Regions from separate parts of the Nocardia sp. NPDC058058 genome, predicted to be linked through region 1. Evidence: riboswitches for the same ligand, from Rfam matches in the RefSeq annotation. Region 1 holds a riboswitch; each other region holds the start of a gene.

What was found. Region 1 has a riboswitch for S-adenosylmethionine ahead of ACFVUS_RS19285 (aminotransferase class V-fold PLP-dependent enzyme). Riboswitches for the same ligand answer to the same signal wherever they lie in the genome.
Region 2: it holds a riboswitch for S-adenosylmethionine, as region 1 does, so the genes downstream of both, ACFVUS_RS23140 (rhodanese-like domain-containing protein) here and ACFVUS_RS19285 (aminotransferase class V-fold PLP-dependent enzyme) in region 1, are expected to answer to the same signal.
Region 3: it holds a riboswitch for S-adenosylmethionine, as region 1 does, so the genes downstream of both, ACFVUS_RS20075 (amino acid ABC transporter permease) here and ACFVUS_RS19285 (aminotransferase class V-fold PLP-dependent enzyme) in region 1, are expected to answer to the same signal.

Annotation. Positions count from the first base shown of each region.
Region 1 is NZ_JBHVSA010000002.1:988,069-997,544, reverse strand. It holds gene ACFVUS_RS19315 (diacylglycerol kinase) at 167-1,231, opposite strand; gene ACFVUS_RS19310 (SDR family oxidoreductase) at 1,245-2,033, opposite strand; gene ACFVUS_RS19305 (TetR family transcriptional regulator) at 2,141-2,767, shown strand; gene ACFVUS_RS19300 (hypothetical protein) at 2,742-3,296, opposite strand; gene ACFVUS_RS19295 (DUF2752 domain-containing protein) at 3,433-3,885, shown strand; gene ACFVUS_RS19290 (hypothetical protein) at 3,939-4,127, shown strand; gene ACFVUS_RS19285 (aminotransferase class V-fold PLP-dependent enzyme) at 4,177-5,490, opposite strand; SAM riboswitch class IV at 5,543-5,656, opposite strand; gene ACFVUS_RS19280 (heme oxygenase (biliverdin-producing)) at 5,848-6,513, shown strand; gene ACFVUS_RS19275 (LysE family translocator) at 6,626-7,264, shown strand; gene ACFVUS_RS19270 (flavin reductase family protein) at 7,266-7,730, opposite strand; gene ACFVUS_RS19265 (YbaK/EbsC family protein) at 7,876-8,349, opposite strand; gene ACFVUS_RS19260 (2-oxo-4-hydroxy-4-carboxy-5-ureidoimidazoline decarboxylase) at 8,389-8,709, opposite strand; gene ACFVUS_RS19255 (crotonase/enoyl-CoA hydratase family protein) at 8,855-9,476, shown strand, end outside.
Region 2 is NZ_JBHVSA010000002.1:1,845,880-1,855,355, forward strand. It holds gene ACFVUS_RS23105 (YceI family protein) at 83-628, shown strand; gene ACFVUS_RS23110 (hypothetical protein) at 782-1,408, opposite strand; gene ACFVUS_RS23115 (CaiB/BaiF CoA transferase family protein) at 1,639-2,736, opposite strand; gene ACFVUS_RS23120 (DUF456 domain-containing protein) at 2,965-3,447, shown strand; gene ACFVUS_RS23125 (amidohydrolase family protein) at 3,434-4,309, opposite strand; gene ACFVUS_RS23130 (FAD-dependent oxidoreductase) at 4,400-5,788, opposite strand; gene ACFVUS_RS23135 (hypothetical protein) at 6,078-6,515, shown strand; SAM riboswitch class IV at 6,576-6,691, shown strand; gene ACFVUS_RS23140 (rhodanese-like domain-containing protein) at 6,708-7,130, shown strand; gene ACFVUS_RS23145 (O-succinylhomoserine sulfhydrylase) at 7,127-8,341, shown strand; gene ACFVUS_RS23150 (type 1 glutamine amidotransferase family protein) at 8,459-9,097, shown strand; gene ACFVUS_RS23155 (MarR family winged helix-turn-helix transcriptional regulator) at 9,094-9,476, shown strand, end outside.
Region 3 is NZ_JBHVSA010000002.1:1,167,131-1,176,606, reverse strand. It holds gene ACFVUS_RS20095 (hypothetical protein) at 1-651, shown strand, start outside; gene ACFVUS_RS20090 (hypothetical protein) at 785-1,492, shown strand; gene ACFVUS_RS20085 (hypothetical protein) at 1,656-2,357, shown strand; gene ACFVUS_RS20080 (flavin reductase family protein) at 2,522-3,073, shown strand; SAM riboswitch class I at 3,174-3,265, shown strand; gene ACFVUS_RS20075 (amino acid ABC transporter permease) at 3,276-4,157, shown strand; gene ACFVUS_RS20070 (amino acid ABC transporter ATP-binding protein) at 4,154-4,918, shown strand; gene ACFVUS_RS20065 (transporter substrate-binding domain-containing protein) at 4,946-5,926, shown strand; gene ACFVUS_RS20060 (LLM class flavin-dependent oxidoreductase) at 5,931-7,001, shown strand; gene ACFVUS_RS20055 (ABC transporter substrate-binding protein) at 7,025-8,665, shown strand; gene ACFVUS_RS20050 (ABC transporter permease) at 8,671-9,476, shown strand, end outside.

The sequences.
Region 1 (9,476 bases):
CTACCGGTGAAACGAGATTGCGGTGCGGGGCGTTCATATCGGCGATGTTGCGGATCGGTCAGGGCATGGCGGCGGAGCCTCGCGCAGCCCGGTGACATGGCGCAGGCCCCCGCCGCCGTGATCGGGCGGTGGGGGCCTGCTGTTCGGGCCGGGTGAGCTGTTCGGGTCAGGAGACCAGGCCGCGGCCGGTGGTCAGGGGGAGGTCCATGGCGGTGAGGAGGCCGGGGCGGGCCTGAACCAGGGCGGGGATGGCGCTGACCAGGCGGGCCGCGGTGCCCACCACGCCCGCTTCGGCGTGATCGCCGTTGCTGTAGAGCTGGAGGTCCAGCAGGTAGTCGGGGTCGCCCTTGATTTCGACTCGGTAGCAACCCTTTCCGGCTGGCTGGGGCCAGTCGGGGGCGAGGTCGGGGTGTAGGCGGGTGACGTGTTCGAGGGTGAGGATTTCGCGGCCCGCGCGAATGCCGTGGATTTGGAAGCGCAGGGCGGCGGCGGTGCCTGGGGCGATGGTGCGTTTGCCGACGACGAGTTCCTCGGTGGCCGGGAGGCGTTCGTAATGCTGTGTGACGGAATCCAATTCGACGTCGAGGGCGGCGGCGAGCTGGCGGATGACGCTGCCCCAGGCGAGGGTGAGGACGCCGGGTTGCAGCAGCAGGGGCAGGTCGTCCAGCGCGCTGCCGAAGCCCATGATGTCGAACAGGACCTTGGGGTTGTCGTAGGTGGAGTAGTCCATGATCTCCGAGCAGATGACCGCGTCGATGCGCTCGGAACCGCTGGAGAGCAGCAGGGGGAGCCAGTCGTTGGCCCAGCCCGGGTCGATGCCGTTCACCCAGAGTGAGGCGTTGCCCGCGTCGGCGGCTTCGATGATCGGGGCGATGGCCTCGTCCGGCAGTGTGCCGTAAGGGAATTGGAGGAAGACGGGGCTGCTGGAGACCACGTTTATGCCCGCGCGCAGGAACATCTTCAGGTCTTCGACGGCTTCCATGAGCCGGTCGTCGGCCATGGCGGTGTGCACGATGCAGTCCGGTTTCAGGGCGATGAGGGCCTGGGCGTCGGTGGTCGCGAGGACACCGGTTTCGGTGTCCAGGCCCGCGAGTTCGCCCGCGTCCCGACCGGCTTTGGCGTCGCTGGACACCCAGACGCCGACCAGGTCCAGTTCGGGGCGGGCGATGATATTGCGGAGTGTGCGGCGGCCGACATTGCCGGTACTCCATTGCACGACACGGTATTTCATGGCTGACTCCGGTTCACAGGTCGGGCAGGCCGAGTTCGAGGTTGGGTGCTTCGATACCGCCGTCGACCTCGAGGATCTTGCCGGTGATGTAGCCGCCCGCGCGCGAGCACAGGAAGACGATGGCGGCGGCGATCTCCCAGGGCTCGCCGAGGCGGCGCAGCGGGGTCGCGCCCTCCATCTTGGCTTTGATTTCCGGTTGCTGCGCAACGACTTCCAGCGCGGAGGTGAGGACGGAGCCGACGGCGATGGCGTTCACCCGCACGCGCGGGGACAGATCCGAGGCGGCCATCCGGGTCCAGTGCGCGAGTGCGGCTTTGGCGGTGCCGTAGGCCAGGAACCCGCGACCGGGTGCGCGGCCCATCATCGAGGAGATGCTGACCACTGATCCGCCGTCGTTCTTCAGCATGTGCGGCAGCGCGGCCTGGGTGAGGGCGTGCGCGGTGGACACATTGAAATGGAAGGCGTCCTCCAGGAATTGCGGGGAGGTGGTGGCGAAGGTGTTCGGCATGGTGCCGCCGACATTGTTGACGACGATATCGAGGCGGCCGAGTTCGGCGGCGGCGGTATCGGCGAAGGCGGTGACGGTGTCGAGGTCGTTCAGATCGCAGGGCACGATCACCGCGCGCCGGCCCAGCGCGCGGATCTTGCCCGCGACGTCCTCGAGCTGCGCGGGGGTGCGGGCGGCGAGGGCGACATCGGCGCCGGCCTCGGCCAGCGCGAGCGCGGTCGCGGCGCCGATACCGCGGCCCGCGCCGGTGACGACGGCGACGCGGCCGTCCAGTCGGAAGGTGTCCAGGATCATCGAGTGCAGTCCTATCGAGTGATGGCAGTCACCCAGAGCTTTAAGAACAAGTGCTTAACTGTCAAGGATGAGTTCTTTATCGGCTGGTGGACGGCTATTCTGCACCTGTGGGAGTGAACGAGGCGCGGGAGCGGATCATCTTCGCGGCCGAGCGATTGATCGCCGAACGCGGGCAGGCGGTGCCGCTGCGCGATATCGCCGCGGCCGCCGGACAGCGGAACAATTCGGCGATCCAGTACCACTTCGGTTCGCGGGACGGACTCATCGAGGCCGTGGTGGAATTGCGACTCGGCGCGCTCGAGGTGCGGCGCTTGGAAATGCTCGCGGAACAGGTCGGCGCGGGTGCGGGGGTGCACGCGCTCTTGGAGGCGCTGGTGCTGCCGATGTTCGAACTCGGGGCCAGCGAGGGCAGTCATCACTACGCGCGCTTCCTGGAACAGATCCACACCCACCCGGCGGTCACCGACGCCTCGAATCTGGAGAGCGACCGCCGCACCTCGGTGCGGGTGATCATGCAGCGGCTCGGCGATGAAATGACCACGCTCGCACCGCGATTGCGGGTGCATCGGCTGCGCGCGCTGCCCACCATGCTGTTCGCGCTACTGGCCGATCATGAGCGGGCGGTGGAGTCGGGCCGGGTCGCGGCGGGGGACACCGGCGCGTGGACCGAGATCATCGACATGCTCGCGGGCGCGCTCACCGCGCCGGTCAGCGAGCGGGCGCCGATTCGCTGAGGCCCACGGTCGGCGGATCGTCGTGTGAGCCGCCGAGTCCGATGGTCGGTGCGTCGTCCGGCGCCGTCCCGGTGCGGTAGTGCACCGGCATGGTGGGCGGCTCCTGATAGTTCGGGTGCAGCGCGTGCGCGGAGATGGTGGCCACGGCGGCGGCCGGATCGGCCGCGTGCGATGCCGCGACCGGGCCGATGACCCGCTGCGCGCCGGCGGGAACGGAAACCGGTGGTGCGGACGGGTCGGTAACCCGGTGGGCGGCAGGCGGAACCGCGCCGGATCGCGGGTTGTCGCCGACCTGGGCGACAGCCGGAACCGGGACGGGGTTCGTGCCCGATGAGCCGGGGCGCTCGCGGCGCTGGAACAGCAGGTACGCGCCGCCGATCGCCGCGATTACGAGCAGTATCAGCAGGCTGTTGGGGAATGAGTAGCCGAAGGTCATGCTGCCCGCTTTGGCGACGATGATGAGGGCGAGCATGCCCGCGGAGGCGGCGGCGCGGGCGATTCTGCCACTGTCGGCCTGGCGCTGGCGCATGTGACCTACCTCCCGCGGATCGAAAACCCTTGCAGGGGAAGCATACCCACGGGTTCGGACTGCGAACCGCACTGTCCGGGGGTGCGAAGTCGCGCGGAATATGGCGGGTTGCGGCGGGCCCGGTTACGGTTGTCTGGTGGAAACCGTGCAGGCGCGTGACGCCGAATCCGCTGCTCACCCCAGGTGGCTGAGTGCCGGATTGCCGCTGCTCGGCGGTGCCGCGGTGGCAGGTGGCTTGGTGCTACTGCACTTTCGCGATCCGCATGAGTCGGGGTCGTATGGGCTCTGCCCGTTCAAGGAAGTGACGGGGTACTGGTGCCCCGGCTGCGGCGGGCTGCGCGGATTGCACAATCTCACCGACGGCCGGGTGCTCGACGCGATTCACAGCAATATCCTGCTGGTGCCGCTGCTGCTGGGATTCCTGGCGTGGTGGGTGACCTGGCTGGTGAGCGGGTTCCGTGGGCGGACGAGCCCGCCGCCGCTACCGCGGGTGCTGCCCAGGACCGCCCTGTGGGTGACGCTGGCCTTTCTCGTCCTATATACGGTGGTCCGCAATACGCCGTGGGGGAGCTGGCTCGCGCCGGTGTGATCGGTCGGCGTGCCTGGCCGAATTACCTCGGGCAAACCGGGCATGCTCTGGCTATGAGTGATTCGCTGAAGGAGCGCGTGCGCGCGAAACTGGTCCGGCAGCTCGATGAGGACGGGCCGCCGGACCCGGATCAGGAAGACGGACGCCAGGTTTCGGTGCGGGACGACCTCGACATCCTCGATGCCGTCGCCGACGACGATCCCTTCGTGGAAGAGCTCGCTCGCCGCTACCTGGTGTTCTAGACCGGCCGCCGGCCCGGATCGCGACCGGCGACCAGCGGCGAACCGAGGGTCAGATCGCGCAGGGGGCCGCGCCGGCGGCCGAGCTGCCGAAGGGGCGGGTTTCGGGGGTGGGGTTCCAGTGGCCCTCGGTCTTGGCGTAGTCCCAGGCGGGACCGTTCTCGACCAGAGCGGCGATGGCGTCGACGAGGCGGTCCACATCGGCGGCGGTGGTGCCCAGGCCGATGCTGGCCCGCACGGCGGCGTCGACGCCGAGACGCGACAGCAGGGGGTGCGCGCAGAAGCGGCCGTCGCGGACGCCGATGCCGTGTTCGGCCGAGAGGTAGGCCGCCACCTGGCCGGGCTCGAACCCGTCGACGGTGAAGGCGACGATGCCGACCGCATCGGCGCTGTCCCGCCAGATGCGCAGGAAGTTCACGCCCGGAACGGTTTTCAGGCCGTAGCGCAGGCGGTGGGTGAGGTACTGCTCATGTTCGAGCAGGGTGGTCTCGTCGAATTCGGCCAGTGCGTCACACGCGGCGGCGAGGGCGGCCACACCCAGCACATTGGGGGAACCGGCCTCGTGGCGCTGCGGGGCGGGAGCCCACTCCACGCTGTCGGCGCTCACCGAACGGACCGCGCCGCCGCCCGCGAGGTACGGCTCGGCGGCATCGAGCCAGTCGCGGCGGCCGACGAGTACACCAGCGCCGAACGGGGCGTACGCCTTGTGACCGGAGAAGGCCAGGTAGTCGATACCGCTGGTCTGGAGATCGATGCGCCGGTGCGGGGCCAGCTGGGCGGCGTCCACCAGTACCCGGGTGCCGCACTGGTGCGCGATCCAGGCCAGCCGCTCCAGCGGGAGCAGTTCCCCGGTCACATTGGACGCACCGGTAATGGCAAGCAGCGCAGCGGGTTTGGTGCACAGTTCGGCGACCACGCGCTGAATGGTCTCCTCGATGGTGTCCGCGATCGGCACCACGCGGCGGCCGTTGCGGGTCCACGGCAGGAAATTGGCGTGGTGTTCGGAATCGAGCACCACGGTGTCACCGGGCACGCAGGAGGCCAGCAGGTTCAGCGCATCGGTGGTGTTGCGGGTGAAGACCACGACCTGATCGTCGGCCGCGTTGAGGAAGCGGGCGACCGAACCGCGAGCGGATTCGTAGCAGTCGGTGGAGACGCGCGAGGCGTATCCCGCACCCCGGTGCACGCTGGCGTAGAACGGCAGCAGATCCTGCACGCGGGTGGTGACCTGCGCCAAAGCCGGTGCGCTGGCGGCATAGTCGAAGTTGGCGTAGCGAATCGTTCCGCCCTGCACGAGCGGTACCTCGAGCTCACAACCGGAAACGGTGGCGAGGGCGGCACAGGTCTGGTCGGCGAAAGCAGTCATCACGAAATCCCATCGGGCAAGGGACACGCGATCAAGGAAAGCAATGATCGAGAGTCCGCGCTTGCCGCGCCCGGTCGGGCGGCGGCCCGGTCGTCACCTGGAGCACCCCACCGCGGAGGAGGGTTGCCGACCAGCTAGCCAGGGCTTGACGCTGGTACTCATGACCTGGTTGAAGAGCTTGCAGAAGATCGCGGTTCTTGTCAACCCCGCCGCGAAAATCATCCGAAAGTTGGATCGGGAGGGCCGAAAAGGTCGAATCGCGAGATCGTTGCTGAAGCGTATGGTCGAAGAGAAAGTTAGGGTATCCAAAGGTGGGCGCCCCGGAGACGTAATTTCGACCGAACGAGGAGCTCGACCATGTTGGACACCGACACCGCCGCGCCGTTCTCGACGCTCATCCGCAGCGCGACCGAACAGCAGCACGCCGAGGCCGAGCACTCCACCTTCATGCGCGATCTGCTGACCGGCGAACTCGGCGTCGAAGCCTTCTACCGCTACACCTCGCAGCTCTGGTTCGTTTACGAGGCGCTCGAAAAGCATTCCGCCGCACTGGCTTCCGATTCGGTCGCGGGACCGTTCGTACAGCCGGGCCTGGCCCGCCTGGCCGCTCTGGAAGCCGATCTGGCCTACCTCGGCGGTGCGAACTGGCGCGATGAACTGACCCCGCTGCCCTCGACCGCCGCCTACGCCGCTCGCATCGAGGAGTGCGCGACCGAATGGTCCGCCGGCTACGTGGTGCACCACTACACCCGCTACCTGGGTGATCTGTCCGGTGGCCAGGTCATTCGCGGTACCGCCGAGAAGCTGTGGAACCTGCCCAAGAAGGGCGACGGCGTGCGCTTCTACGTCTTCGACGACATCTCGAATCCGGCCGCGTTCAAGCGCGAGTACCGGGAGAACCTGGACGGACTGCCCATCGAAGGCGCCGATGTCGAGCGGGTGCTCGACGAGGCTCGCCTGGCGTTCACGATGAACACCGACGTGTTCCGCGAACTGGGCGCGGAATTCAGCGCGCGGAACTGAATCTCTGCCGCTCCGAGGGCCGCCGCACGTTTCTCCTCCGGAACGTCGGCGGCTTTCTCATGTGCGGTGAAAACACTTGCGCCCGTGGGCCGCGGTGGGTTGCCATGGGAGGGTGAGTTTTCCCCTGCTGCTGAGCTTTCTCGGGTTGTGCGTGCTGCTGGCCCTGACCCCCGGTCCGGATACCTTTCTGGTGCTGCGTTTTTCGATGGCCGGGCCGCGTCCGGGGATAGCGGCGGCGGCCGGATCCGCGTTCGGCGGAATCGTCTGGGCGGTGGTGGTCGCGGCGGGGGTGGCGGCGCTGCTGGAGCAGTCGGCCACGGCGTATCGCAGCCTGAAGGTGGTCGGTGGAATCTACCTGCTGTACTTGGGGATTCGGGCGCTCATGGCGCATCGCAGGGGGCTCGCGGACGCGGAGGCGGAATTGGCCGCGCGGGGGTCGCGGGAACGGGCGTCATCGATTCGCTCGGCGTTCGCCGCGGGGTTGCTGTCCTGTATTTTCAACCCGAAGGTCGGGTTGTTCTATCTCGCGGTGCTGCCGCAGTTCCTCACCCAGGTGACGTTCGCGAATACGCTCACCCTGGGCGCGATCGAATCCTCCATCGCCGCAATCGAAATGGTGCTGCTGGCCCTGGCGGCCTCGCGTGCGGTGGAACTGCTGCGCAAGCCGAAGGTGCGGGATCGGCTGGAGCAGGCGAGCGCCGGAATCCTGGCGGCGCTGGGCATCGGCACCGTCGCCTCCGCCGCGGCGTGAGTCAGTCGGCGATCTCGGCGCGGTGGTAGACGCCGTTGTAGTACACCAGCGGGCCGACGGCGGGCGCGTCCTCGGTGTTGTCGTGTACCCGCGTGACCAGGCCGATCACCAGGGTGTGATCGCCGATCGGAATCAGCTGGTGCACGGTGGCGCGCACCCAGATCGGCGTCCCGTGCAGTACCGGTTCGCCGGATTCCAGGGTGGTCCACAGCGATCGGTCGGTGAAACGTTCCTCGGCGCTGCGACTGAACCGCTGCGCCAGATGCTTCTGATGTTCGCCCAGGAAGTGCACCACCACCGATTCCGCCTGGGTCATGGCGGCGATGCTGGACGAGGTCTCGGCGATATTGAACGAGATGAGCGGCGGCTGCGCCGATAGCGAGGCGAACGAGGTCGCAGTGAAACCGACCGGCCCGTCCGGAGACTTGAGCGTGACGATGGTGACGCCCGCCGGATAATGGCGCATGGCGGCGCGATACTGCTGGGCGGTGATGCCGCTCAGGTCGTCGGGCACGTGGAGCTCGGCGCCAGGCGTCGGAGAATCGGTCACCTTCCGAACCTACGTCCACGGCCCGCCGGATATTCCATCCGGTGCGGAAATTGGTGCGAACTCAATCGACGTCGATCGCCAGACCAGCGGTTATTCGAACCAGCTCGCCAAAAGTGGTGCGAAATACCGTGTTCGGATGCCCGCCCGCGGCCCACAGCTCCGCATGCCGGGCGAGCGCTGTATCGATGTAGGTGGGCAGGTTGATCGGATGCCCGACCGGGGCGACCCCGCCCATCGGCTGACCCGTCACCTGCTGCACCATCGCCGCCGGAGCCCGGGTCAGCGTGCCCTCCAGGCGTTCCCCGGTGCGATCCAGATCGACCGTGTGCGCGCCGGACACCAGCAGCAGCACCGGATCGTCGTCGAGCAGGAACAGCAGCGATTTGGTGATCGCCCCGAGTTCCACGCCGAGTGCCTGGGCGGCCTCGGCCGCGGTGTGGGTGGGTTGCGGCTGGGTGAGGATGACCCCGTGATGACCGCGAGCAATCAGTGTGTCGGAAACTTTGGAAGCGACCGGCGGCAGGGACCTGCGCATGGCACCAGAGTAGAGCGATTGCGGTGGATGTGCGGGGGATCAGTATTCGGGATAGCCCTCTTCCGGGCCGAGCATTCGCTCGATGCGTGCTCGCGTGACGCGTTCCAGCTCGATGACGCTGTGCTCCGAAATCGTTTCGCGCGCACACGAATCGAAGGCGTGCTCCAATTCGGCCGCGGAGAGTGCGCGCAGCCCCGCCGCGACGGCGGTGTGCAGGGCGTCGTAGCCGGGGTAGGGGCGGCCGTCGGCGATCTTCTCGGCCCAGCTGACACAGCTGCAGCATTCGTACAGGGCGTGCACGGCGCGCCGGCGGGAACAGGAATTGAAGCGGTCGAGGCCGATTCCATGATGCATCAACACGGGAAACTCCCAGCCCGGAGTGTGGCTTGTGGACCCTGTTAATCGTCCCGTCCGCGAGCCCCCGGAAACCAGTGCGGGACAGCAGATTTAGCACAGGATTTACACCGCCCGCCCGGACCCTCCGCACCCCCGATACGCTGGACCGATGACCGATTGGAAGGCTTTCGAGGTCGAAAGCAAGGACCACATCGCGACGGTTACCCTGACCGGTCCCGGCAAAGGCAATGCCATGGGCCCGGACTTCTGGCGTGAACTGCCGCTCATCTTCCGCGAGCTCGACGCGGATCCGGAGGTGCGGGCCGTCGTGCTCACCGGGTCGGGCAAGCATTTCTCCTACGGGCTGGACCTGCCCGCCATGAGCCCGCTGTTCGGGCCGCTGCTCGCCGATAAGGCGCTCGCGGGACCGCGCACCGACTTCCTGCGGCACGTGCGTGAGATGCAGGCCTCGGTCACCGCGGTCGCGGAGTGCCGCAAGCCGGTCATCGCGGCCGTCTCGGGCTGGTGCATCGGCGGCGGACTCGATCTCATCGCCGCGGCCGATATCCGGCTCGCCAGCGCCGAGGCCAAGTTCAGTCTGCGCGAGGCGAAGGTCGCCATCGTCGCGGATATCGGCTCGCTGCACCGGCTGCCCGGAATCATCGGTGAGGGGCATCTGCGCGAGCTCGCCTACACCGGCAAGGACATCGACGCGGCGCGCGCCGAGAAGATCGGCCTGATCAACGATGTGTTCGCCGATCAGGAAGCGGTGCTGGACGCGGCGTACGCGC
Region 2 (9,476 bases), 860 kb from region 1:
CAAGCCTCGTTATCCCAGCCCTGCCAGTGCCAGGATCAAGACGGTGTGGCTAACCGGACTGGGGTCCGCTTGAATAGTGGACATGACGACTTCTGAGCAGACCCGCCTGGCCTCCGGTTCCTGGGACCTCGACGCCAACCACTCCTCGGTGAACTTCACCGCTCGCCACCTGGGCATCTCCAAGGTGCGCGGCCGCTTCAACAAGTTCGAGACCGCCTTCGTGGTGGACGAGGCCGGTAAGGCCGTCACCATCGAGGCCACCATCTACCTCGACTCCTTCGACACCGGCAACGAGGCCCGCGACGGCCACGTCCGCAGTGCCGACATCCTCGACACCGCCAACCTGTCCACCCTGCACTTCAAGGTCACCGAGCCGGTCGACATCGCCGAAGAGTTCGAGGTAACCGGTGAGGTCACCCTCGGCGGCGTCGTGAAGCCCGTCACCCTCGATGTCGAGTGGGGCGGCGTCCAGCTGTTCCCCGGCGACCAGAAGCAGCACGCCGGCTTCACCGCCACCGGCACCATCAAGCGCAGCGAGTTCAATATCGCCTCCGGCCTGCCGACCGCCATGCTCGGCGACAAGATCGCCATCGAGCTGGACATCCAGCTGGTCGAGCCCTCCGCCTGATTTGGTTCATCGGCTTCCCGGCCGGAAGCCGATCGCCAACGACGGAAGTCGGCAGCAGTTCCGACCCATATGAAAGCGGCGGCACCCAATCGGGTGCCGCCGCTTCGTATTTCGCTCAGCGCCGCCGTTGCCGGACAGCGTGCGACTCGTGGATCAGCCCGCTACTCCGGCGGCACCCGCGCCCGCGCCGATGGCGGCACCGATGCCCGCACCGACCGCCGCGGCGGGCAGGCCGAGAGCGGCCGCGCCGAGCGCACCGCCGCCGACCGCGCCGATCGCCGCGCCGAGCGCGATGCCACCGGCCGCGCCCGCGGCCTCGGCGGCCAGACCGGCCACGAAGATCGGGACATCGATGACGCAACCGGTGGTCGCGCAGCCGACGGCGGCGGCGGTCAGGGTGGCGAGGGCGGGAGCGCCGATGCCGATCAGGAATCCGACGCCCGCGCCGACGACGCCACCGGCGACCGCGCCGCCCGCCGCGCCGATGACCGCGGCCGGAACGCCCGCCGCCACCGCGCCGATGCCCGCGCCGACGAGGGCGGCATTACCGACCTTGGTCAGGTCCGGGCCCGCCGGAGCGTCGATCGCCGCGGCCGGGACCGGTGCGGAGACGGCGGCGGCGGCCGGAAGCTGGTCGATTGCCGCCGGTGCGGTGATCGCGGCGGGCTGGGCGATCGGCGCGGCCTGAGCGGTGCCCGAGAGCATCACGGCGGCGGCGACGGGCAGCGCGCACAGGGTGGCGATGCGGGTTGCGAGCATGGTGGAGCGACGAGACAGCACGGTATTTCCCCCGATGATTGACGACTTCAGACTGTGGAGCGAAGCCGACTGGGACAGTGGGCTCCGGCGCTGTTGAAGCTATCGGGTGGCGAGGTCGATACTCAAGCTAAATAGCTGCCCAGCTGCTGTGATCTGCCACCGCTATCACGCTTTTCATGCGAACCGGCTATGAAAAAAGGCGGTGGCATTCGATTCGAATGCCACCGCCTACCCCGCGAAGGGGGTATCGCTCAGTCCGCCCAAACGGTTTCGATCGGGGTGCCCTCGTTCGGCGGCGGGGTGGGGATGCCCGCGGGGGTGCGCGAGAAACGCGGGGCCGGGGCGTGCTGCACGATGCCGTCGATCTCGATCAGTCCGGTGCGTGCCTGGATGTGCGGGTTCTGTTCCGCCTCGGTGAAGGTCAGCACCGGGGTGGTGCACGCGTCGGTGTGTTCGAAGATGGCCCACCACTCGTCGCGGGTCTTGGTCTTGAACTTCTCGGTGAAGATCTTGCGCAGTTCTTCCTGACCGTTCGGGTCGATCTGGAACGGCAGGCCCTCCGGCGAAATCTCCAGGCCCTTCAGCATTTCCGCGTAGAACTGCGGTTCGATGCAGCCGACCGCCATGTACTTGCCGTCGGAGGTCTCGTAGGTGTCGTAGAACGCCATACCGGTGTCGAGCAGGTTGGTGCCGCGCTCATCGGACCAGAGTCCGACGCCCTTCATGCCCCAGATCATGTGCGAAAGGGCAAGCGCCCCATCGATCATGGCGGAGTCGATGACCTGACCCTTACCCGAGGACTGGCGTTCCACCAGCGCGGCCAGAATGCCGAACACCAGGAACATGGACCCGCCGCCGAAGTCGCCGACCATGTTCAGCGGCGGCACCGGCCGCTCGCCCTTGCGCCCGATGGCATTGAGCACGCCGGTGAGCGAGATGTAGTTGATGTCGTGCCCGGCGCGATCGGCGAGCGGACCGTACTGGCCCCAGCCGGTCATGCGGCCGTAGACGAGTTTGGGATTGCGCTCCAGCGCGACGTCCGGTCCCAGTCCCATGCGCTCGGTGACGCCGGGTCGGAAGCCCTCGAGCAGCACATCGGCCTTCTCGATCAGCCCGAGCACCTTCTCGATATCGGCCGGATCCTTGAGATTGGCCTCGACGATGGTGCGCCCGCGCCACTGCGGCCGCTCCATGAAGCCGGGCAGCTGGTTCGGCCGCTGCACCCGCACCACGTCCGCGCCCAGATCCGCGAGCAGCAGCGCCGCATGCGGTCCGGGGCCGATTCCGGCGAGTTCAACTACCCGGACCCCCGCGAGCGGGCCCTGCTTGGCGGTGGATGGAGTGCTCACGCCCTACCTCGGTTCATCGTTCCAGCGCACCGGCCACAACACCGGTGTTGACGCTACGACAATAACGTGACACCCCGGCCCCGCGGCAAGGCCGTCCGGCCGCGCGCGCGGGTCTTGGCGATGTGCACGAAGACATCCGCCGATGTCGTGCGCGACACCGAAGGTGTGAGCGGAATTCGCCCGGGTGGGCGACAATGCGTGCAAGTCGGCAGTGTGGGAGGAACAGCGGTGAGTGCATCGGGCGAGGTCTTGGTCGGCCTCGCGATACTTGTCGGACTGCTCGGGGTGATCGTGCCGATTCTGCCCGGCGTGATCCTGATTCTGGTGGCCATTCTGGTGTGGGCGATCATGACCGGGGGTGCGACGGCGTGGGGTGTATTCGCCGCCTGCGCAACGCTTTTGGTGATCAGCGGCGTCATCAAGTACACCTGGCCGGGCCGGAAATTGCGCGAGGCGGGGGTGCCGAATCGGTCGCTGCTCTTGGGCGCGGTGCTGGGCATCATCGGCTTCTTCGTGGTGCCGGTGATCGGGTTGATTCTGGGATTCGTTCTCGGCGTTTATGTTTCGGAGTTGCAGCGGTTGCGCGAACAGACTCCGGCCTGGCGGTCGACGGTGCACGCGCTCAAGGGCGTCGGGCTGTCGATGCTGGTGGAATTGCTGGGTGCGCTACTGGCAGCGGGTGTTTGGCTGATCGCCGCTATCGCGACCTAGGGTCGATCCTGGGTAGCGGCAAGGTGTCCGCCGGTGCCGGCAGTTCGGAGCGGTGCAGGCGCAGCGTCGGTGATTCCGGTCCGAACAGCGGCACGGTCGGTGTCGGATCCTCGATGCGGCGTTCCTTGGCGGGCAGCCCGTAGAAGGCGCGGGCGTTGTCGTCCAGCACCTTGTGCAGGTCACTACCGACCGAATCGGAGATGATCCGCATATCGGAGTCCAGGAACGGCCGCCCGGCGCGGGTGCCGGGCAGATCGGACCCGAACATGAGCGCCTCGGGATTCACCGCGTGCACCTTGCGCAGCGCCATCCCGACATTCATGGCGACCCGCCCGAAGCCGGAGGCCTTCACCTTGGCCCCGCGATCGACCAGATTCAGCAGGTAGGGCAGGCAGTCGTCGGACATGCCCATGTGATCGATGGACAGCTTGGGCAGTTTGGTGATGACCGGTTCCAGCGATCCCAGCATGGACCCGTCGATGTACAGCTCGACATGCCATCCGGCCAGCTCGTAGGCCCGCCGCGCCAGCATGGTGAGCCCGACGATATCGCCGCCCGCGCGCTTGAAATTGAACCGGACCGCGCGCACGCCCGCGCGGTTCAATTCCAGGATCTCGGCGTCGGTGGCGTCCTCGTTCAGATTGACGACGCCGACCCAGCCCGCACCCAATTCGGCGAGGGCTGCCCGGAGATAACTGGTATCGGTGCCCTGGAACGACCCGCTGACCACCGCGCCGCCGTCGATATCGAAGCGCTGCATGCGGCGTCGATAATCGGCGACGGTGTACGGGTCGGGCAGGTAGCCCTCGTTCTCGGCCAGCGGGAACCGCGGGTCGAAGATGTGGAGATGGGCATCGAACACGTGATCAGCATGCCTCACAACGGTGACAAGTGCGGAAAACCTTGTCCACCTGTCGGATTGGGCCAGGTCAGTCGAGGGGAACCAGGTTGATCAGGAAACCTTGTCCGGTTCGCTGGCGCGCAGCATGTCCTCGCGCTCGACGACCTTGACCCGCTCGCGGCCTTCGGGCTCGCCGAGGGCGCGCTCGTGCGCGTCCAGGCGGTACCAACCGGCCCACGTGGTGAAGGGGACGCCCTTGTCCTCCAGGAATTTGGTGACCGCATCGAGTTCCGGCTCGGCGGCCGCGGTGAACTTCGCGGCGTCGTCGAGCAGGCAGGCGATGGTCTCGTTGGCGTCACCCTTGGTGTGGCCGATGAGGCCGACGGGTCCGCGCTTGATCCAGCCGGTGACGTAGGTCTGCGGCATGAAACGCGCCGCACCGTCGGCGTTCTCGTCGATGAGGACGCGACCGGCCTCGTTGGGCACGGTGCCCGCCTGATCGTCGAACGGCAGGGCGGGGATGTTCTGCGACAGGTAGCCGACCGCGCGGTAGATGGCGGTGACGTCCCAATCCTTGAATTCGCCGGTGCCCTTGACGTTTCCGGTGCCGTCGAGCGCGGTGCGCTCGGTGCGCAGGCCGACGACCTTGCCGTCCGCGCCGAGGATTTCGGCCGGGTTCTCGAAGAAGTGCAGGAAGAGCTTGTGCGGGCGGTTGCCGACGTCGCGGATGGCCCACTGCTCGAGGGTGTTGCAGATCATGTCGACCTGCTTGGAGTGCCGGCGCGCGGCCTCGGAACCCTCGTCGTAGTCGATGTCCTCGGGATCGACGATGACCTCGATGGTCGGCGAGTGATCGAGTTCGCGTAGCTCGAGCGGGGTGAACTTGGCCTGCGCCGGGCCGCGACGTCCGAAGACGTGCACTTCCAGGGCCTTGTTCTCCTTGAGACCGTCGTACACGTTCGGCGGGATCTCGGTGGGCAGCAGTTCGTCGCCGGTCTTGGCGAGCACGCGCGCCACATCCAGGGCCACGTTGCCGACGCCCAGGACCGCGACCTTCTCGGCTTCGAGGGGCCATTCGCGCGGCACGTCCGGGTGGCCGTCGTACCAGGAGACGAAGTCCGCGGCGCCGTAGGAGCCGTCGAGTTCGATGCCCGGGACCTCGAGCGCGCGGTCGGCGTTGGCGCCGGTGGAGAAGATGACCGCGTCGTAGAAGCGCTGCAGATCTTCGAGGTTGATGTCGACGCCGTAGTCGATATTGCCGAGCAGGCGCACCTGCGGCTTGTCCAGCACCTTGTGCAGGGCGGTGATGATGCCCTTGATGCGCGGGTGGTCCGGGGCGACGCCGTAGCGGATCAGGCCGAACGGCGCGGGCATCCGCTCGTACAGGTCGATGCTCACGTCGGCGTCGGATTTCATCAACGCGTCCGCCGCGTAGATTCCGGCCGGGCCGGCGCCCACGATCGCTATACGAAGCGGGCGGGTCGCTGCTTGTTCGGTCATTCTTGGCGCACCCTTTGGTTGAACTATCTTGCCGTCAAGTCTCAGCCGTCTTTCTTAGCTTAGGCTAAGTTGACGCCCTCGCCCCGGGGTGCCCTTCATTGGAATCCCCGAAGCTGCAGCGTTGCTGCGTGGTCCTGCTATTTCCGTTTTCAACCGGAAATTCTGCTGATTCTATCGGTGGGCGGAAGCCCCCGCCCGCGCCGGTGCCGCGCAACTGTGCGGACGCCCAGCAGCGTGAAATGCCGGTGTCGCGCCCGATCGCACCGCCGTGACCGGGCATGATCGAGTCATGGAAGATGCCGACGACCAGCAGATACCGATCGATCAGAGCAGTGCGCGCAGCATGCTGCCATTCCTGGTCGCCGCGGGCGTCCTGGTGCTGGTGATCGTGGGAATCGTGGTCGCCGCCCTGGTTTCGCCGGTTGAGAAGAATGTCACAGATTCGGACCGGCTCGAGCTGGCCTCCCGCAAGTTCCTCCAATCCCGCAGCGCCACCGGCACACTGGACCCCCGCGTGGTCTGCGACGGATTCACCGAGGAACGCTCCCCGCTCGCCCCCGCCAAGGCGGGTGACGGTACCGCCTTCGACTTCGTGAAACTCGGCGATCCGGCGGTGACCGGGGACCGGGCCACCGCGCAGGTCACCTTCGATACGGCCGGGAAGGAATCAACCTCCACCTGGCACTTCACCCGTTCCGGCAGTCTGTGGCTGGTCTGCGATTCCTGACCCGCCGCGACACTCTGCACGGTTTGACAGGTGGGCCTTTTTTCGGTCAATCTCATCCCAGGTCATGAGTACCAGCGCCAAGCCCCGGCTGGCTGGTCGGCAACCCTCCTCCGCGGCGGGGTGCTCCGGGTGACGACCTGGCCGCGCATCGGGCAACGGTGCGGCAAGTGCGGATTCACAGGAGGTCGACAAGTGAGCTACGCGGGCGATATCTCGCCGAAGCAGGCGTGGGAATTGTTGCGGGACAATCCGGATGCGGTGCTGGTCGATGTGCGCACCGAAGCCGAATGGCGCTTCGTCGGGGTCCCCGACACCAATGGCATCGGGCGGCCGACCGCGCTGATCGAGTGGGTGGACACCAGCGGCACCCCCAATTCGCGCTTCACGGACCAACTTCAGCAGGCCCTGGCCGAGCGCGCCGCGGATTCGGAAGCGCCGGTGATCTTCATCTGTCGCTCCGGTCAGCGCTCCATCGGCGCGGCCACCGCCGCCACGGCGATCGGCATCTCCCCTTCTTTCAATGTCCTCGAGGGTTTCGAAGGCGCGCTGGACGCGCAGGGTCACCGCGGCAGCGAAGGCTGGCGCGCCGATGGGCTTCCGTGGAGGCAGTCATGATCACCGGTGGTTCATTCGAGCGGCCGCTGCCCGAGGGCGTCGGCCCGGCCACGCTGGGCGTGCGCGGTGGTACGCGCCGTTCCGGCTATGACGAGACCTCCGAGGCGCTGTTCCTGAACTCGGGTTTCGTCTACGAGAGCGCCGAGGCCGCCGAGGCCGCGTTCACCGGCGAGATCGAGCACTTCGTGTACTCGCGCTACGGCAATCCGACGGTCGCCATGTTCGAGGAGCGCCTGCGCCTGCTCGACGGCGCGGAGGCGTGCTTCGCCACCGCGAGCGGTATGTCCGCGGTGTTCACGGCGCTGGGTGCGCTGCTCGCCGCGGGTGATCGCCTGGTGGCCGCGCGCAGCCTGTTCGGCTCGTGTTTCGTGGTGGCCAATGAGATTCTGCCGCGCTGGGGCGTGGAGACCGTGTTCGTCGACGGTGAGGATCTGGCGCAGTGGGAAGAGGCGCTGTCGGTGCCGACCCAGGCCGTGTTCTTCGAAACCCCTTCCAATCCAATGCAATCGCTGGTCGATGTGCGCGCGGTCTGCGATCTCGCGCATAAGGCGGGCGCGAAGGTGGTGCTGGACAACGTCTTCGCCACCCCGCTGCTGCAGCGCGGTTTCGATCTCGGCGCGGATGTGCTGGTCTACTCCGGCACCAAGCACATCGACGGTCAGGGCCGGGTGCTCGGCGGCGCGATCCTCGGGTCGAAGGAGTACATCGACGGCCCGGTGAAAACCCTTATGCGCCATACCGGTCCGGCGCTGAGCCCGTTCAATGCCTGGACGCTGCTCAAGGGTCTGGAGACCATGCCGCTGCGCGTGCGCCAGTCCACCGAGTCGGCGCTGCGCATTGCCGAGTTCCTGGAACTGCATCCGGCCGTGGCCTGGGTGAAGTACCCGTTCCTGAAGTCGCATCCGCAGTACGAGCTGGCCCGGAGTCAGATGTCCGGCGGTGGCACCGTGGTGACCTTCGAATTGAAGGCGCAGGCCGAAGCGGCCAAGAAGCGCGCCTTCGAGGTCCTCAACGGCCTGCGCATCATCGATATCTCGAACAACCTCGGTGATTCCAAGACGCTGATCACGCATCCGGCGACCACGACGCATCGCGCCATGGGTCCGGAAGGCCGTGCGGCCATCGGTCTTTCCGATGGTGTGCTGCGGATTTCGATCGGTCTCGAGGATGTCGAGGATCTGCTGAACGATCTGGGCCGGGCACTGGCCTGATAGGAAGCCCCGAGGGCCGGAACCGTCATCGACGGTTCCGGCCCTTTGTCGTTTCGGTCGGAGTCCGAAGGATTGCGGCTATTGACAGCTTGCTGTCAAACATGACAGGATGCTGTCATGACGAAAACAGTTCACCTGGCCGTGTACGACACCTTCTCCGATTGGGAGCCCGGCTTCGCCACCGCGCACATCAACCGCCCGCTGTGGCATCGCGAGCCGGGGGAGTGGCAGGTCCGAACCGTCGGCGCCACAAAGGATTCCGTCGTCTCCATGGGGGGTGTGCGGGTCACGCCGGATCTGACCCTCGACGAACTCTCCCCGTCCGACAGCGCCATGCTGATCCTGCCCGGCTCGGCCACCTGGGAAGCCGGTGCGCTGAATGCCTTCGCCGATAAGGCGCGCGATTTCCTCGCCGCCGGTGTCCCGGTCGCCGCCATCTGCGGCGCGACCTTCGGCCTGGCGAGCGCGGGTCTGCTGGACGGCCGCAGGCACACCAGCAATGCGGCGGAATACCTTGCCATGAGCGGATATTCGGGTGGCGCGGACTTCGTCTACGAGCCCGCCGTGACCGACGGTGATCTCATCACCGCCAGCGGCACCCTGCCGGTCGATTTCGCCCGCGCCATTCTGGGCCGGCTGGATATCTTCGAACCGCACATCCTCGAGGCCTGGTATCTGCTCTATGGCAAGAACGATCCGGCGGGCTTCTTCGCGCTGGCCGAATACGAGGAGAGCCGCGCGGTGGCGACGGCATGACCCGCACCGAACAGGATCTCTTCAGTACGGCGGCGATCACGTCTTTCAAGCTGAACGGCCAATTCCTGGCCATCGCAGAGGAATTGGCCGGTCCGGCCGGGCTCACCGCGGCCTGGTGGCAGGTGCTGGGCGCGGTGCTGCACGAGCCGCTGCCGGTGGCGGGCATCGCCCGCGAGATGGGCATCACCAGGCAGAGCGTGCAGCGCATCGCGGATCTGCTGGTGGAGAAGGGTTTTGCCGAGTACCGCCCGAATCCGCAGCATAAGCGTGCCAAGCTGGTGGCCGGTACCGCGGCGGGTCATGCGGCGGTGCGGCGCATCAATCCGCAGCACGCCGAGATGTCCGCGCGGCTGGTGGCCGAGCTGGGTATCGAGCGCTT
Region 3 (9,476 bases), 180 kb from region 1:
GTGACGACCGGGACCGTGGCAGCGGCTCCGGCGCAGGCCGATGCGGGTGCGATCAACTACAGCGCCACCAATACCAACACGAACACGGTCATCACGACCGATGCCGGATCCTTGGTGGTCGAGGACGGCGTGTTCAAGGTGAAGGCGGCCAACGGCACCACGGTCGCGGGCACCGAATTGAGCTTCCGGGTGGACGATTTCGTCTTCCCGATCGCGGCGGAGATCAAGGATCGGACGGCGACCCTGACGCCGCAGTTCGATCAGGCGCACGCGGTGTACAAGCCGGTCGCCCTGCCGTATGAGAACCAGGCCCCGTGGAAGACCGAGTACGACCGTGAGCAGGCCGCCTGGAGCCGTCTGACCAGCACCATCAGTGCGGGCGCCACCATCGGTACCGCAGTCGGCGGCATCGCCGGCGCGGCCATCGGCTGCGTGCTCGGCGGTGCGGTGAGCGCGACCCTGACCGGTGCGCTGACCGCCATGTTCGGTGCGCTCCCGGCCGCCGTGGTCGGCTGCATCGCGGGTGTTGCCGCGGTCGGCTTCCTGGGCACCTTGGTGGGTCAGCTGTTCATCACCGCGCCGGTCGCGATTCTCGCCGCGGCGCAGTACTTCACAACCATCAACACCCCGTTCGTCGCCCCCGGTAAATAATTCGGGGCGGTTTGCCCGAGGTTGCCGCGACAGTGTTCATGTTCGCGGCATCCTCGGGCAATCTCATGTTCGCGTCAACGGGTTTCGATTCCCTCGTTCCCCCTGCGGATCCCTGATGAGGAAAACCGAAAAAATGCTTTCGAAGAAATTCGCCGCCACCGCGGCGCTGGTGATCGCTGCTCTCGGCGTCGCCACCGGTACTGCGGGAGCTGCCCCCGAGGCCGCCGACGCCGGTGCCATCAACTACACCGCCACCAATACCGATACCAACACGGTCATCCGGACCGATGCCGGTTCCATGGTCGTCGAGGACGGTGTCTTCAAGATCAAGGCTGCCAACGGCACCACCGTGGCCGGCACCGAGCTCAGCTTCCGGGTGGATGACTACGTCTTCCCGATCGCCGCGGAGATCAAGGATCACACCGCGACCCTGACCCCCGAATTCGTCGCGGACAAGGGTGTTTACAAGCCCATCAACCTGCCGTACGAGAACCAGGCTCCCTGGAAGTCGGATTACGACCGTGAGCAGGCCGCCTGGAACCGCATGACCCAGACCATCACCATGGGCGCCACCATCGGCACCCTGGTCGGCGGCATCGGCGGCGCGGCTGTCGGTTGCGTCATCGGCGGCGTCGCGGGGGCGGTGCTGACCGGCGCCCTGACCGCCATGTTCGGTGCGCTCCCGGCGGGCATCGTCGGCTGCATCGCCGGCATGAGCGTTATCGGCTTCCTGGGCACCCTCGCGGGCCAGATCCTGGTGACCGCTCCGGTCGCGATCATCGCCGCGTTCAACTACTTCACCACCATCAACCAGCCGACGCTGCAGGCGCCGGCGAAGTAGTTTCACGGTTTCACAGTTTCACGGCACGGCCCCCGCTCACACAATTCGAGCGGGGGCCGTTGCTTGTCAATACTTCGAATCATCAGGGTTGCAAGACTCCCGCGCGGCCCCGTCTTGCTCGATGCTGGCCGACGCACTGCACGAGAGATGAGGGAAGCAGTACATGAAGATGAGTAAATTCGCTGCTGTCGCCGTTTTGGTGACGGCAGCTCTGGGCGTGTCCGCGGGCACGGTCAATGCCGCTCCTGAATCGGATTCGGCCGCAATCAATTTCACGGCCACCAATTCCCAGACGAATACGGTCATTCACACCGATGCGGGTTCGCTGGTGGTCGAGGATGGTGTGTTCAAGATCAAGGCCGCCAATGGCGCCACGGTCGCGGGTTCCGAACTGAGTTTCCGGGTGGACGATTTCGTCTTCCCGATCGCGGCCGAGATCAAGGATCGCACCGCGACCCTGACCCCGGAGTTCGATGTCGACAAGGCTGTCTACCAGCCGGTCGCGCTGCCCTATGAGAACCAGGCTCCGTGGAAGACCGACTACGACCGTGAGCAGGCCGCCTGGAACCGCCTGAAGGACACCGTCGCGATGGGCGCCACCATCGGCACCCTGGTCGGTGGCATCGGCGGCGCGGCCGTCGGCTGCCTCATCGGCGGCGCCACCCTGGCCACCGTGACCGGTGCGCTGACCGCCATGTTCGGCGCCCTGGGCGGCGCGGTGTTCGGTTGCATCGTCGGCATGAGCGTCATCGGGTTCCTCGGCACCCTGGCGGGCCAGCTGTTCGTGACCGCCCCGGTCGCGATTCTGGCTGCCGCGCAGTACTTCACCACCATCAACCAGCCCTCGGTGCAGCCCGCCAAGTAGTCCGGACGCATCCGTTCCGCCGATGGTCCCGGCCGGAACGGATGGCACCGCGAGGATGGATGGAACCCGCTCGGTCGAACGACCGAGCGGGTTCGTCGTATTTCCTTGCGATCTCCGTGAATCCAATGGTGTCCGGAGTGCGCCCGCGGTGGTGCACTGGGGTGATGGGTGAGCTGACCTCGATTCGCGGCGATGCGGCCGCACTCACGACGGTGGATGGGGCGGATCTGCGAAAGACCTTCGCGCACTTCCCCAGTGGAGTGGTGGCGGTCTGCGCGCGGATCGGCGGGGTACCGCACGGCATGGTGGTGAGCACCTTCGTGCCGGTGTCGCTGGACCCGCCGCTGGTATCGCTGTGCGTGCAGTACTCCTCGGAGACCTGGCCGCGGCTGGAGAAGGCGTCACTGCTGGGGCTGAGCCTGCTCGGGACCGAACAGCAGGCCGCGGCGCGCAGTCTGAGTTCGCGCAACGGTGACCGCTTCCGGGATGTGGAACTGCGCAGCGGGCACGGCAATGCCGCGTTCATCGCGGGCGCCAGCGCCTGGCTGGAAGCCTCTGTGCACGAACAGGTTCCGGCGGGCGATCACGCGGTGGTGCTGTTGCGGGTGCATCGGCTGACCGCGCATCCCGATACCGAGCCGCTGGTATTCCATCGCAGCGGATTCCGTTCGCTGCACGACGGCGCGCCGCCGGGACTGACCGAGGCCGCCAGCTGAGGCCGTTGGCTGCGGCCCTCCGCTGAAATCATTGCCGCGCCATTGAATTCACGTTGATCCGGACCGGCGACAGTCGCCGGACCGGCTCGTAACGTCATCCTCACCATCCAGAGCGACCGAGAGACCTGGCTCGTAGAAGTCGCAGCAACCCCCCGATTCGGGTGCGGGTGCTACCGCCGGGACCGATGGAGGACAGATCCACATGAGTACCCTTGCCGCGCCGCCCGATTCCCGGGAGGAGGACGCACATCATGACGACGGCGCGCTGACCGTCGCACCCACCCGGCATCCGTGGCGCTGGGTGGCAGGCGGTATCGCGCTGCTGGTGGTCGCGCAGTTCGCGCACGGCCTGGCCGTGAATCCGGGCTGGGACTGGTCCACGTTCGCGCAGTACATCACGGCCGCCTCGGTGCTCTCGGCACTGAAGGTGACCATCGAGCTGACGTTCTGGGGCACCCTGCTCGGCTTCTTCCTCGGCGTCTGGCTTGCGATCGGCCGCCTGTCGAAAAACCCGGTGCTACAGGCTCTTTCGTGGGCCTACATCTGGTTGTTCCGGTCCATTCCGCTGATCGTGCAATTGCTGTTCTGGTTCAATATCGCGTACCTGTACAAGACGCTGTCGCTGGGCGTGCCTTTCGGACCGGCGTTCTACACCTTCGACGTGAACGGTGTGATCAGCGGATTCACCGCCGCAGTCATCGGTTTGGCGCTGCATCAGGCCGCGTATTCGGCGGAAATCATTCGCGCCGGGATCATTTCGGTGGATCAGGGGCAGTGGGAGGCGGCCAAATCGCTCGGGTTGCCCTGGCACAGGCAGTTCTTCGGGGTGATCGCGCCGCAGGCCATGCGCGGCATTCTGCCCAATGCCGCCAATGAGGTGATCAGCCTGTTCAAGGGCACCTCGATCGTCTCGACGATGGCGATCGCGGAGTTGTTCTACCAGGTGCAGGTGATCTTCGGCCGCAATGGCCGGGTGGTGCCGCTGCTCATGGTGGCGACGGTCTGGTACATCGTGCTCACCTCGATCCTGAATGTCGCGCAGTACTACATCGAACGCCACTTCGCGAAGGGCAGTGCGCGATGAGCGAGTACGCGGTCGAATTGCGCGGCATTCGAAAGTCTTTCGGCGACCTCGAGGTGCTCGGCGGGGTGGATCTGGCGGTGCGCACCGGCGAGGTCACCGTGATCCTCGGTGCGTCCGGTTCCGGCAAGTCGACCCTGTTGCGCACCATCAACCACCTGGAGAAGGTGGATGCCGGCACCGTCCGGGTGGGCGGTGAACTGGTCGGCTACCGCCGCCGGGGCAATCGACTGCACGAGCTGCCCGAGCGCGAGATCCTGCGTCAGCGTTCGCGCATCGGATTCGTCTTCCAGAACTTCAATCTCTTCCCGCACAAGACGGTTCGGGACAATGTGGCCTTCGCGCTGATCGGCGCGCTCGGCCGGCCCAAGGCCGAGGCGCGTGCCGAGGCCGCGCGGTGGCTGGAGCGAGTCGGCTTGGCGGACAAGGCCGATGAGTATCCGCGCCGACTGTCCGGTGGTCAGCAGCAGCGGGTGGCGATCGCCCGCGCGCTGGCCCTGCGCCCGCAGGTGCTGTTGTTCGACGAGCCCACCTCCGCGCTGGATCCGCAGCTGGTCGGCGAGGTGCTCGATGTCATCCGGGATCTGGCGCGGTCGGGTTCCACGCTGGTGATCGTCACGCACGAACTGGGTTTCGCCCGCGAGGTGGCCGACACCGTCGTGCTGCTGGACGCCGGGCGAATAGTCGAACAGGGCCCGCCCGCCCAGGTTTTCGACGAGCCCGCGCATGAGCGCACCAAAGCTTTTCTCTCGCACGCGCTCTGACGCGTCGTCCCCAAGTGAAGGAATGTCATGTCTTTGTCGAGTCGTCGCAGACGGATAAGCACCGCGCTCGCGGTCGCGATCCTGGGCCTGTTCGTCGGCGCGTGCGGTAACGGCGACGGTGGCGCGGACAGCACGCGCACGGTGAACGGCCTGACCTACGATCTGACCCCGCAGCAGTCCGGCCGCGTGCACGCGGACAAGGTGGATTCCATTGCGGCACAGGTGCCCAAGGCGATCCGGGACCGCGGCACGCTGATCGTGACCGGTTCGGCGGCGTCCGCGCCGCCGCTGCGCTTCCTGGCCAATGACGATCGCACCACGGTCGGCTCCGAGGTGGATTTCGCGAACCTCTTCGCCGACATCCTTGGCTTGAAAGTCGATCTGCGCACCGCGGATTGGGCGCAGAACTCGGTCAAGGTGGATTCCGGTGAGGTGGACGCCTTCATCTCCAATGTGACCGTCACCGAGGAGCGCAAGGAGAAGTTCGACTTCGCCACCTATCGTCTGGACAATCTCGCGCTCGAGGTGCCCAAGGACGCGACCTGGACCTTCACCGATCGAAAGTCGGTGGCGGGCAAGCGGATCGGTGTCGGCTCGGGCACCAATCAGGAGCAGATCCTGGTGCAGTGGAACGAGGCGAATATCGCCGAGGGCCTGCCCAAGATCGATATCGCCTACTTCCAGCAGATCACCGACTACTACCTGGGCCTGTCCTCGGGCCGCCTGGACGGCTACCTGGGTCCGAACCCGTCGGCGCAGTACCACGCCGTCACCGCGGGCCAGACCAAGGTGATCGGCACCCTCTCCGGTGCGGGCGATGCCCTGCAGGCCGAGATCGGCGTGCTCGTGAAGAAGGACAACGGTCTGATCGGGCCGATCCACGAGGCCATCCAGTACGCCATCGATCACGGCCTCTACCAGAAGGTCATCGACCGCTGGGGCCTGAAGAACGAGACCGTGACGGCCTCCCGGATCAACCCGCCCGGCCTGCCGAAGAAGAAGGGCTGAGTACGTGAAATTCCTGCTCCTTACCCTGATCACGCATACCCCGGACCCGGTCACCGGCATCCAGGAGACGCCCCGGCAGCGGTTGCGCCGGGTGGTGGACAGCGCGCGCCTGGCCGAGGACCTCGGCTACGACGGCTTCGCGGTGGGGGAGCGGCACGAGGATCCCTTCATCTCGGCCGCACCGCCGGTGGTGCTCAGCCATATCGCCGCCGTCACGAATCGGATCGCGCTGTTCACCGGCGTCACCACGCTCAGCCTGCTGGATCCGGTGCGTGCCTTCGAGGATTACTCGACGCTGGACAATCTCTCGGACGGCCGCCTCGAACTGATCATCGGCAAGGGCAACGGCGCGGCGCAGGCGCAACTGTTCCACGTCACCACCGAGGATCAGTGGGAGCGCAATCGCGAAGGCTACGACCTGTTCCGGCAGCTGTGGGCCAGCGACAGCGTCACCTGGAGCGGCAAATTCCGGCCGCCGCTAACCGAGGCGAAGGCCCTGCCCCGTCCGCTGCAACCGCGCCTGCGCATCTGGCACGGCAGCGCCACCAGCGAGGAATCCGCGGATTACGCCGCGCTGCACGGTGATCCGCTGTTCTCGGCGAATGTCACCTATCCGGTCGAACCGTATGCGGCGCTGGTCCGGCACTACCGTGAGCGCTGGGCGGCGTACGGGCATGATCCGGCGGAAGCGCTGGTGGGCGCGGGCACGGCGGGCTTCCTGGTCACCCGGGATTCGCAGGAGGCCCTGGACCTCTACCGCCCGATCTTCGAGGCCCGCAAGGCCGCCGCCGCGAAGTTCAACGTGCCCATCGTGTTCGACACCGTCGAGGATTTCGCCGCGCGTTCCTCCGCCCTGCTCGGTTCGCCCGCGCAGGTGCTGGACAAACTGCACCGCTACCACGAGCAACTCGGTCACGAGGTGCTGCACCTGAGCGCCGACGCGGATGGCCGCACCGAGAAGCAGCACCGCGAAAGCCTCGAACTGTTCCAGGCGGAGGTGGCGCCCGAACTGCGCCACCACATTCCGAGCCGTCCGCTCGGCGCCGATCGCTACCCCTCCGGAGATCCACAGTGAATTCATCCCCAGCCGTGCACAGCGTGCCCACCGCGGCGTCGCCGAATCGATCGGCCGCGGCCCGCCTGCGGCGACCGGTCGCGCTCGCCGGTGTCCTGGCCGCCGCGCTATCGCTCGCGGCGTGCGGCAGCGGTGACGACGGTGCGGCCGCGTCCGGTCCGGCACAGCCGGGCGGCACCCTGCGCTACGGTCTCTCGACGGCCCCGACCTGCTCGGATCCCGCGCAGTCCGGGACCAATCAGACGCTGTACGTGACCCGCCAGATCGTGGATTCGCTTACCGATCAGGATCCGGCCACCGGTCAGATCCGGCCGTGGCTGGCGGACAGCTGGTTCGTGAGCCAGGACGCGCGCTCGTTCACCTTCCATCTGAAGGAGGGCGTCACCTTCAGCGACGGCACCCCGCTCACCGCGGATACCGTGCGCAAGAACTTCGATTCGATCGTCGCGCTGGGTGGCGTGAAGGCCCCGCAGGCCGCCAGCTTCCTGGCCGGATACACCGGCAGCACCGCCGTCGATCCGCGCACCGTGCGAGTGGACTTCAACGCGCCGAACGCGCAGTTCCTGCAGGCGTCCTCGACCACCCAGCTCGGTATCCAGGCCGAGGCCACCCTCGCCAAGTCGGCCGATGACCGCTGCCTCGGCGGCAATATCGGCAGCGGACCGTTCACCTACGCGGACTGGAAGCAGAACGCCTCCGCCACGCTGGCCAAGCGCATCGGATATCACTGGGGCTCTTCGCTTTTCGCCAGCCAGGGCGAGGCGCTGCTGGACAAGATCGTCTTCACCGTCGTGCCCGAATCCGGCGTGCGCACCGGCAGTCTCGCCTCCGGGCAACTCGACGCGGTCAGTGACGCGCTGCCGCAGGACGCCCCGCAGATCGAGGGCGCGGGCGGCAAGGTGCAGTACACCGCCAATCCCGGCGTGCCATTCGGCTTGCAGCCCAATGTGACTCGTGGAGCGCTGCGTGATCCGGCGGTGCGCAACGCGCTGCTGACCGCCATCAACCGCAAGGAACTGGTGGACACCGTGCTGGGTCCGCAGTTCAAGTACGCGACCAGCGTGTTGGCCTCGGCGACACCCGGCTACCTGGATCTCTCCTCCCGGGTGAAGTTCGATCAGGCCGCGGCCAAGAAGATCCTCGACGACGCGGGCTGGGTGCCCGGGGCCGACGGTATTCGGGTCAAGGACGGTCAGCGACTGTCCTTCGGTGTGCTGTTCTCGGCCGTATTCGCCGGTAACCAGGCGATTCTCGAGCTGACCCAGCAGCAGGTGCGCGCGGTCGGCATCGATCTGCGGCTGGAGCCGGTATCGGTCGCCGAGAGCACCACCCGGCAGAACAACAAGGACTATGACGTCACCTACTACAACGTCAGCCGGGCCGACGGCGATATCCTGCGCCAGTTCGCGGTGAACGGCCGAAACCTCAACGCCCGCAGCGAAACCGACAAGCTCGACACTCTGCTGGATCAGCAGCTCGCGGCCACCGACAATGCCGTGCGCACCCGCCTGCTGGGCGAGGCGCAGAACGCGGTGCTCGATGACGGCCTGTGGATTCCCACCATCGAACTGTCGCAGGCCATCGGCGTCGGCAAGAACGTCGCGGACATCAAGTTCGACGCGTCGGCGCGGCTGCAGTTCCACGACGCCGGACTGCGGCGGTAATCGCCATGCGCCGGTACGTGATCGGACGGATATTGCAGGCGGTGCTCGTGCTGTGGGCGGCCTTCTCGCTGTCCTTCGTCGTGCTCTACCTGCTCCCGTCGGACCCGGTCGAAATGGCCGCGAACGCGGCCGAGGGTCTGCCCACCGATGCCGCCGCCATCGCCGAGATGCGCGCCAGATACGGCCTGGATCAACCGATCTGGGTGCAGTACTGGCATGCGATCACGCACGCGGTGCACGGGGATCTGGGGTATTCGATCAGTACCGGCCAATCGGTGACCGGCGCGCTCGCCGACGCACTGCCGTCGACGCTGGCGTTGGCCGCGCTCGCCATGGTGTTCGCGGTGCTGGGTGGTACGGGACTGGCCGTCGCGGCCGCGTACACCGAGCGGCCGCGATTGCGGAGCCTGCTCACCGCGCTACCGCCGCTGGGTGCGTCCATGCCGCAGTTCTGGGTGGGATTGATTCTGCTGCAACTGTTCTCGTTCCGGTTCAAACTGGTGCCCGCGTTCGGCGGCACCGGTTTCACCGCGACCATCCTGCCCGCGATCACGCTGGCGCTGCCGGTGGGCGCGGTCATCGCGCAGGTGCTGTATTCGAGTCTGGTCACCACCTGGCGGCAGCCGTTCGTGGAGGTCGCCTTCGCCAAGGGCGCCTCGCGCTGGTGGGTGCAGCTGCGGCATGTGCTGCGCCCGGCCATCGCGCCCGCGCTCACCGTGGCGGGTCTGTGGGTAGGCACCGTGCTGGCCGGATCGGTGGTCACCGAGACGGTGTTCTCCCGTCCCGGCATCGGCCGCCTCACCCAGCAATC